2 regions of the Pseudovibrio sp. WM33 genome follow, and region 1 is predicted to be linked to the other one. Evidence: predicted binding sites of a transcription regulator. Region 1 holds the regulator's gene; the other holds the start of a gene.

Region 1 (4,603 bases):
AGGAGGATAAGTTTTCTTCTGTGCTGTTTGAGACCGATACGGCGCTTGCTGGACGAGTCACACAGCAACGCACAAAAACGCAAACCAACGCAAAAAACGCACATAGCAACGCAAGCACGCGTTTTGCTGAAGAGAAACAGCGCCTTAGGCTTCGTGATGTGGTCCAAAAGATACGTGAGCTGCTGGGTTTCGTGCTGAGGCCGGATTGGCCAGCTGTCATGAGTTATGCCCGCTCTGCTCTGGTACAGGATTGGAACAAGGGGCATGGCATCCTCTGGTATGCGCTCTGCCACTTGGCTGGTGTACTGGTTTATTTCTCACTCCCCGCAGAGCCTTACAGTGTTTTAAGCGGAACTCCTTTTATCTTATTGGGAGTATTCGCTTTTCGTCGTTGGAAGATCGGGCGGTTAACGGTTGGGCTGACCGCGCTTTTGTTCTTTACTGCCGGGTTCTTCCTTGCTGACTTGCGCGTGGAGTATGCGCGCGGTGACCCGCTGGAGCGCCCGGTTACACGCAAAGTGGAGGGTGTGGTTGCTGGAGTGAAGCATTCTGGCAAAGGGGCTTACTCCGTCATTTTTGCAGATGTGACAACACTTTCGCAGAAGGGCGTAACTCTTCTTTCTTATCGCATCCGGATTAGCATCAAGGGGATGAAAGAGGCACCCGTGATGGGGGACAGGATGCAGCTGAAGGCTCGGTTGTTGCCGCCGGGAGGTGCGGTGCGCCCCGGTGGGTATGACTTTGCCCGAACTGCGTTTTTCAGTGGGATTGGTGCAGTCGGCTATGCGCTTTCCAAACCGGTTGTTGTGGCACAGGTAGAGGGCACAAGTTTTCTGCAAGGGATAGAGCGTGTGCGCAGTGGGATAGCACAGCGGATCCGGCGGGTGTTGGATAACAGCCCGGAAAGTGCGTTTGCTGTTGCACTTCTGGTGGGCAAGCGAGACTATCTTGCCACCGCTGACAAGGATGCCTTGCGCAATGCAGGGCTTGCTCATGTGCTCGCTATCTCCGGCATGCATATGGGACTTGTGACCTCTCTGGTCTTCCTTGGTGCCCGCCTGATCCTATCCCTCAGCCAGTCGCTTGCGCTGAAAGGACATATTCACGTTTATGCCAGCGTGGCAGCACTGATTGCGGCGATTGTTTATCTTGGTTTGTCAGGAGCTTCTGTGGCAACGCAGCGGGCTTTTTTGATGGCGGCGATGATTTTATGCGCGGGTCTGCTTGGTCGGCGGGCCTTCAGTCTGCGTGGTCTGGCGCTGGCTTGCCTTGTGCTTTTAAGCCTGAGGCCGGAGGAGGTTCTGGCTCCCGGGTTTCAGATGTCCTTCATTGCAGTGCTCGCCTTGCTCTCAGCCTATATGCTTGGGAAGGATTGGTTGCTCGGTGATCGAGACAGTTCGCGCAGACGGAATACCTCATGGTTTCAGAAGGTTAGTCGTGTAATCTTAAAGTGGATTCTAGCTTGTGCGTTGACCTCGTTGATTGCAGGTGCTGCCACGGGGCCAGTTGCGGCGATGCATTTTGAGCAGGTTGCGCCTTATGGAGTTCTGGGGAATATTCTTGCTATGCCATTGGTGACTTTTGTGGTTATGCCCCTTGGGTTATTGAGTCTGTTGGCGATCCCGTTTGGTGCGGATGCGTTCTTTCTGCAAGGGATGGAGGCTGGGTTGGCGCTGGTGCTGAAAGCTGCCTACTGGGTGAGCTCACTCAGTGAGGGGCTGACCAGTCTCGGGGTTGCCAGTGCTCCAGGGTATCTGCTCGTGATCCTAGCGATTGTCGTGCTGTGTGTGACGCCGCTGCGCCTGAAATGGCTTTCACTTCCGGCATTTACGGTGAGTGTCCTGATGTTTGCCGGTGGCAAGGCGCCTGATCTGATGATTGCAGATGCGGGCAAGCACATTGCTTATTATGGGCAGGATGGTGCGTTTCGACTGACGTCCTCGCGTATGTCGTTTGCTGCTGACAGCCTGTTGCGCGCTGGTGGGGGTTCAGCGGGTTCGTTCAAGCAGCACAAGGTGAGGGCTTCAGATCGGTCCTGTGATGAGCGCGGCTGTGTGATTGAGATATTCCCTCAGCAGCCTGCGGAGGGAGAGAGGGTAAGTTCAGAACCTATCCTGCTGGCGCAGTCCAAAGCAGTTGATGTTTTGGAGGCTGACTGCCATCTTGCCACCATCGTCATCACACAGGTTCAGGCGCCTCCGGCTTGCCGGGCTGAGCTGGTTATCGACCAGAAGATTTTCGGAGAACGAGGTTCAGCTTACATCTGGCTCTCAGCTGGCGCTAAGGGCGGGGAAAGAATAAAAAAAGTGCGCTGGGCATATGATGCTCAGCGCAGACCTTGGAATCCAAAATTGCCTCAGGCAACCAATGATTTAATAGCGGCGGAAGAGCGCAATCATCTTGCCTTGAACGTGGACGCGGCCCGGGCCGAAGATGCGAGTTTCGTAGGCGGGGTTGGCCGCTTCCAACGCGACTGAGGCGCCTTTTTTGCGCAGGCGCTTCAAGGTTGCTTCTTCTTCATCAATCAGCGCCACAACGATTTCGCCGTTATCAGCCGTGTCACCACGTTTGATCAACACGGTATCCCCATCGAAGATACCGGCATCGATCATGGAGTCGCCTTTGACTTCCAGCGCATAATGCTCACCGCGACCCATCAGATCAGCAGGCATTGCGATGGTATGGCTTTGTGTCTGGATTGCTTCGATTGGTACGCCTGCAGCAATGCGGCCCATGACCGGGATTTCCAGCGTTGGCACTTCGTCTGGTGATGTGGTGCGTGGAGGTGGCGGCGTTGCTACTTTCTTGCTCAGGGAGCCCTCAATCACCTCAGGTGCAAAGCCTTTTTCCTTAGCGGCAGGCTTCAGGCCCGGAGAAATGGAGTCTGGCAGTTTGAGGATTTCAAGTGCACGAGCTCTGTTCGGCAAGCGGCGAATGAAGCCGCGCTCTTCCAGAGCTGTGATCAGCCGGTGAATGCCGGATTTGGAACGGAGGTCCAGCGCGTCCTTCATCTCATCGAAGGAGGGCGGAACACCGGCTTCCTTCAAGCGTTGATGGATGAACATCAAAAGCTCGTGTTGCTTCTGTGTAAGCATCTTTTATCCCCGTTCGCTCCTAAGGCGCTGATTGAAAGTGAGCGGTCATTCCTGACCAATCGCAGTTTTGTAATTCCAAGAAGCTGAAAGACTTCAACTTCTGCGATTGGAAGGACAAAACACGAACGTACTCTACCTGTTCTCATTGTGTTCTGCAATGGGTTTGTTGAGGTTAAGCCCTGCTAGAACTGGGGGATTTGGTTTCTGGTGGGTGAGTGGGCAGGGGTTGCCCACTTCTGATGTCTGGATTTAGCGTAGCTTGAGCAGGTCCACTTTTTCACCTGCCTTTGCAGCTGGTGCGTGTGGTGGACGAATGATCAGGGCATCTGCTTTTGTCAGCAAGGCAAGCATGGAAGAGTCCTGTTTGCCAAACGGTGTTGCTATCAGATCTCCGTGTTCGTCTGTGTCCAGACTGGCGCGCAGGTAGTCCTGGCGCATATCATTTGTAGGCAAATCATCTGCCAGAGTTGCTTTGGTAACGCCTTGATTTGTCACAGAGACCGTGCGGCCTAACATCTTGTCCAGAAGCGGGCCGAGGAAGAGGAGTGCGCATACAAGGCTGGAGACTGGATTGCCAGGAAGGCCGAGGACTTTCATCGGGCCAAGGGCACCGGCCATGAGGGGCTTGCCCGGGCGCATGGCGATGCGCCAGAAGCCTAGCTCCATGCCTTCAGCGCCCAGCACGTCCTGAATGAGATCGTGGTCGCCCACAGAGGCACCGCCGAGTGTCACCAGTACATCGGCTTTCGCTTCAATGGCCTGCTTCACGCGTGCCGCGATTTCCTCAGGTTGGTCTGGTGCAATGCCCAGCATCATTGGCGTTCCACCGCAGTTTCTGACGAATTCTGCGATGCCGACCTGATTGGACGCGATGATTTGATTCGGACCTGGTACCTGGCCTGGCTCTACGAGTTCATCACCATTTGCGAGGATCGCAACAACCGGTTTTTTGCGTACTGGCAAGGCTGCGTGGTTCATGGCGCCTGCAAGCGATAACTCACGGAAGCCGAGTGGCGCGCCTGCCTTCAGGAGGGTTTGACCTTCTTTGAAGTCGAGGCCTGCTGGGCGGATGAACTTACCAACAGAAACGGCTTCCTCGCAAAACAGGTTATCCCCGTCACGGCGAGCGTTTTCCTGCATTAAAATCGCGTCGACGCCTGCTGGAACAGGCGCACCTGTAAAGATGCGCAGAGCTTCTCCGGCTTGCAGCGTGCCATCGAAGTTATGCCCGGCAGCAACTTCTCCAATGACCTTCAAAGCAGTCTCTGGATCGACCGTATCAGCAGCTTTGACAGCATACCCATCCATTGCTGAGGCCGAAAATGGAGGCTGCGTTCTCGTTGCAGCAACATCTTCTGCCAGAATGCGTTCTCCGGTTTCAAGTAGTGGAAGCTGCTCGGTACCGGTCGGATTCACATCTTTCAGGAGGCGGTCCAGCGCTTCTTCAATACTGATCAAGCTCATCGGGAGTTATCCTCCTCAGCCAGATAGTGACCGGACTTGCCGCC
Region 2 (4,603 bases), on a different contig from region 1:
CAACAGCACCAGAACAAATGCCAAATCCTCCAGCCCAAACTCCGCAAGACTGCCCAGCTGAACCGAAGCAGTCAGCACAATAAAGACTGAAGACACCAGAATGATCGTGACCGCTTCCTTAAACCGCTTCAGCTCTTCAAGACTGGCAAGACGAGAGTTACCAAGCACCAGCCCAAGAACCGTCACTGTCAGCAGACCAGATTCTTCCAAGACCAAATCAGAAAGTGCATAAGCGCCCATCACGCTCACAAAAATCAGCGGAACTTTGAGAAACTCAGGAACGCGGCCACCGACAAACAGCCAGATCAATCCACGCCCCAGCGCCCAGCCACCAACGCCACCAATCAACAACCCAGCCAAAGCCCGGATAGCCAGGACCCAGAAACCATGGTCCCCGTGATACACGAGGTAGCCCTCAAACATGAACACCGCAAGCAGCGCTCCAAGCGGGTCAGCAAGGATTGCTTCCCAGCGCAGCAGTGAACTCACCCGTCGCTCCAACCGCGCCTGACGCAGCAGGGGAATAATTACAGTAGGACCGGTAACAATTAGAATTGCAGCGAATACCAATGCCGAAGGCCAGCTCAGCTCTGCAATATAATGGGCATTCAGCGCGCCCAACAAAAACGCGATAAAAGCGCCCAAAAGAACGAGCCGCCAAACCGCTTTCTCAACACCGCCAATACGTTGAAAATTAAGGGAAAGACCGCCTTCAAACAGAATAACGGCAACACCAAGCGCAACGGTTGGACGCAATAAATCACCGAACAACGCAGTTGGACTGAGAACACCTGTGGCAGGACCAATGAGAAAGCCAGCAACAAGCAGAAGAACGATCGCAGGCAAAGACCATCGCCAGGCAAGCCATTGTGCACCAACGCCTGCCACACCAATCATCGCAAGCGCGAGAACCACCTCATTCATTGCTATCTCCCAACACAACTTAGAAGAGAGATAGCACAATCTACCCTAAAGGTAATTAACGCTTGAGTTGCAGCTTATGCCCGCTCAACAAAGCTATCGAGCACTTTCTTTTGGCCAGCTTTTTCAAAATCGACGGTAAGCTTGTTCCCCTCGATATCGCCGATCAATCCATAACCAAACTTCATATGGAAGATACGCTCACCGATCGCAAAATCACTTCCTGCCTCAGTCACGCTTTTGGCAACCAGCTCGCCTTCAATGGTCATCGGACCAGCCTTCTTGGCACGGCGGCTCTGGTTCCCACCATGCATTTTGCCATACTGCTGACCAGACGCCTGCGCTTTACGCGCCCGCTGCCAACCCGGCGTAGAGTACTTGCTTTGGAAGGGATCACTGTTGTCAAACCGGCTGGCACCGTAACCACCACCAGCGCTATTCAGACCATACCCACCATAAGAGCTGGAAGCCTCAACAACCTCAACGCTGTCTGCAGGCAGCTCATCAAGAAACCGCGAAGGAATGCAGGACTGCCAGGACCCATGAATGCGGCGGTTGGAGGTGAACCACACCTTCACACGCTTGCGGCCACGGGTAAGACCCACATAGGCGAGGCGCCGTTCCTCTTCCAGACCAGCTTGTCCGGTCTCATCCAATGCCCTCTGGTTCGGGAACACACCTTCTTCCCAACCGGGAAGAAAAACCGTATCAAATTCAAGGCCTTTTGCAGAATGGAGCGTCATAATCGAGACCGCATCCTCTTCCGCATCACTATCTTTATCCATCACCAGCGAGATGTGCTCAAGGAACCCAGCCATGCTCTCAAACTCTTCCATGGAGCGGATAAGTTCTTTCAGGTTGTCCAAACGCCCCGGCGCTTCCGCAGACCGATCCTGACGCCACATCTGAGTGTAACCACTCTCATCAAGAATGATCTCCGCCAGCTCTGTATGGCTCATGGTCTCAACCTGATTGCGCCAGTTCTCCAACATGCCAAGAACATCCGCCAGCGCAGCACGAGCTTTCGGACGCAGCTCATTGGTCTGCACCAACTCTTCCGCAGCGATCATCAGCGGAATAGCGAGTTCCCGTGCATAAGCATGAACGATTTTCAGCGTAGCTTCACCAAGCCCACGCTTCGGCGTGTTCACGATACGCTCAAAAGCCAGATCGTCTGACGTCTGCATCACACAGCGGAAATAAGCCAATGCATCGCGGATTTCCATGCGCTCATAAAAGCGCGGGCCACCAATAACGCGGTAGTTCAAACCAAGCGTGACGAACCGATCTTCAAACTCACGCATCTGGAAGGACGCACGCACCAAAATGGCCATTTCATTAAGGGAATGCCCATGGTTTTGAAGGGCTTCAATCTCATCACCAACAGAACGAGCTTCCTCTTGAGAATCCCAGGCCGAGGTGACTTGTACCTTCTCTTCTTCCTCAGAACCCATCTGGTCAGTGAAAAGGGTTTTACCAAGCCGGCCCTGATTGTGCGCAATCAGATGAGAAGCTGCGGACAGGATGTGACTGGTCGAGCGATAGTTCCGCTCAAGACGAACCACAACAGCTCCCGGAAAGTCCTGCTCAAATCTCAGGATGTTATCAACCTCAGCGCCACGCCAGCCATAAATGGACTGGTCGTCATCACCAACACAGGCCACGTTCGGATTGCCCTGCGCCAGCAAGCGCAGCCACATGTACTGCGCGATGTTGGTATCCTGATACTCATCCACCAGCATATAACGGAAGCGATGCTGGAAGCTCTTTAAAACATCATCATGCTCTTTGAAGATCGTGATGCAGTGCAGCAGCAAATCACCAAAATCACAGGCATTCAGAATAGAAAGCCGTTCCTGATAAGTCTCATATAGTTTACGCCCCAAGCCATTAGCAAAGGCCTGTGCGTCACCAGCTGAAATCTGTGAGGGTGTAAGCCCGCGGTTCTTCCAGCTGTCCAGCAGCCCGGCAAATGTTTTTGCAGTCCAACGCTTTTCATCCAGACCTTCCGCCTGAATGATCTGCTTGATCAAACGAACCTGATCATCCGTATCCAGAATGGAGAACGAGGACTTCAACCCAACAAGCTCAGCATGGCGGCGCAAAATCTTCACACAGATCGCGTGGAATGTACCGAGCCACGCCATGCCTTCAACGCCATCACCAATGTAAGCGCCAATACGCGTTTTCATCTCGCGGGCAGCTTTGTTGGTGAAGGTTACAGAAAGGATCTGCCCCGGAGTGGCGTGCCCCGTTGCCAGAATATGCGCGATACGTGTTGTCAGAACACGGGTCTTACCTGTCCCGGCACCTGCAAGAACGAGCACCGGTCCATTGATCGTTTCAACAGCAAGTCGTTGTTCTGCATTCAATCCTTCCATATAGGCTGGGGCGTTGGTTTGCCGTGCAGCCATGGCCCTCGCTGCGATACCACCTGCCTTGGGCTGTGGTGCAGCCAGAGGATCAGCAGGGTGAGCAAGTATTCCGCGATGAAGTGGGCCAGAAGAGTTTGCCATTGAGCTCGTTAGATCCTTTGAACGCATACCCCTCTCAAATCAGAGGGAGAATCTCCAATACTTAACGAAGAACAATATAGCAACAACATTGAAGAAGCGAGGCATCAGCAAAGAGATACACATCGTTTTGTAGGGCAAGGCATCTTCACTCAGTAACTCTTGCCTCACGCCAGCTTTGCTCTGTGATGTTTTATCAAGCTTGTTCTGAGTTACTTGAAATCCGGGAGGCCCTTTAGTGTTTTAAAGAGGAAGTATGCGTATACCTGCCAACGAGAATAACTCAGCTTAACAATGGGAATATCTTCACTTCCGAAAGACAAACAACACTGTAACAACCTGAAAGAAAAACTATGAATACTGGTAAGTTACACATGACACGTCGGAACGCCCTCATTGGCATCTCCGGTTCTTTACTGGCAGCACCTGCTCTGGTTTCCTCCGCCCAGGCCAACCACCACGGCTCCACCGATTACACCAACAAGACGCTGACAATCAGCCCCTTCTCACTTGCCATCAGTGAAATGGCGACAATGAAGGCCAGCAATCCATTGGTGCGCCAGTTTGCAGAGCTGGAAAGCGAAGAACAAACAGCGGTCTCAAAAGTGATTGAATCCACAGGCGCCACGCCTCCCCCGCGTCCCGCCGCTCTGGAAGACATCTACAAGAAGCTGGAGGCCGAAAACGGTGAGGATTTTGACCGTCTGTACATCTCCGCTGAAATCACTGGTCATGAGGACTTGCTGAAGGTTCAATCACCGGAATCCGGTAAAAAGCCTGTGAACGTGGATGTGGCTACAGCAACCATTCTGGTCGCTTTCATTCATACCCATCTGGCGATGCTGGCAGAGATCCGCAAGCAAATCGGTTAGGCAACTCATTCAAACATCTCAGAAAACACCAGTGGCGCGCTCCGGCCCCAATGGTGTTTTCCTGACAAATTCAGCCAACCCATCGATCACATCTTCAAATTTGGCTCAATTATCGCTGTCTCTCGAGAGATCTTGCTAAGATTTCCTGCCCACTCTCTTAGTCACGGATGTTGCTTCTGGAGAACATCTGACCGCAACTGGAATGGAGCTTGAGATATGCCGAAGGTCATTTGCAGATATAAGAACTACGATGATTTCTATAAAAACCGCACAAGCATCTGGGCTGAAATCAGACGT

Evidence for each region. The regulator LexA, encoded in region 1, represses DNA repair genes until DNA is damaged. The targets are predictions, from matches to a motif close to TGTTCNNNNTGTGTTCNG.
Region 2: the regulator LexA is predicted to act here: its motif matches at 3,505-3,522, upstream of PsWM33_RS20685 (ATP-dependent helicase).

Annotation. Positions count from the first base shown of each region.
Region 1 is NZ_LMCK01000022.1:23,539-28,141, forward strand. Features, by position in the region: gene PsWM33_RS05945 (ComEC/Rec2 family competence protein) at 1-2,477, shown strand, start outside; gene lexA (transcriptional repressor LexA) at 2,373-3,095, opposite strand; gene PsWM33_RS05960 (molybdopterin molybdotransferase MoeA) at 3,345-4,559, opposite strand; gene moaC (cyclic pyranopterin monophosphate synthase MoaC) at 4,556-4,603, opposite strand, start outside.
Region 2 is NZ_LMCK01000115.1:53,947-58,549, forward strand. Features, by position in the region: gene PsWM33_RS20680 (cation:proton antiporter) at 1-924, opposite strand, end outside; gene PsWM33_RS20685 (ATP-dependent helicase) at 999-3,437, opposite strand; gene PsWM33_RS20690 (DUF4142 domain-containing protein) at 3,809-4,306, shown strand; gene PsWM33_RS20695 (hypothetical protein) at 4,523-4,603, shown strand, end outside.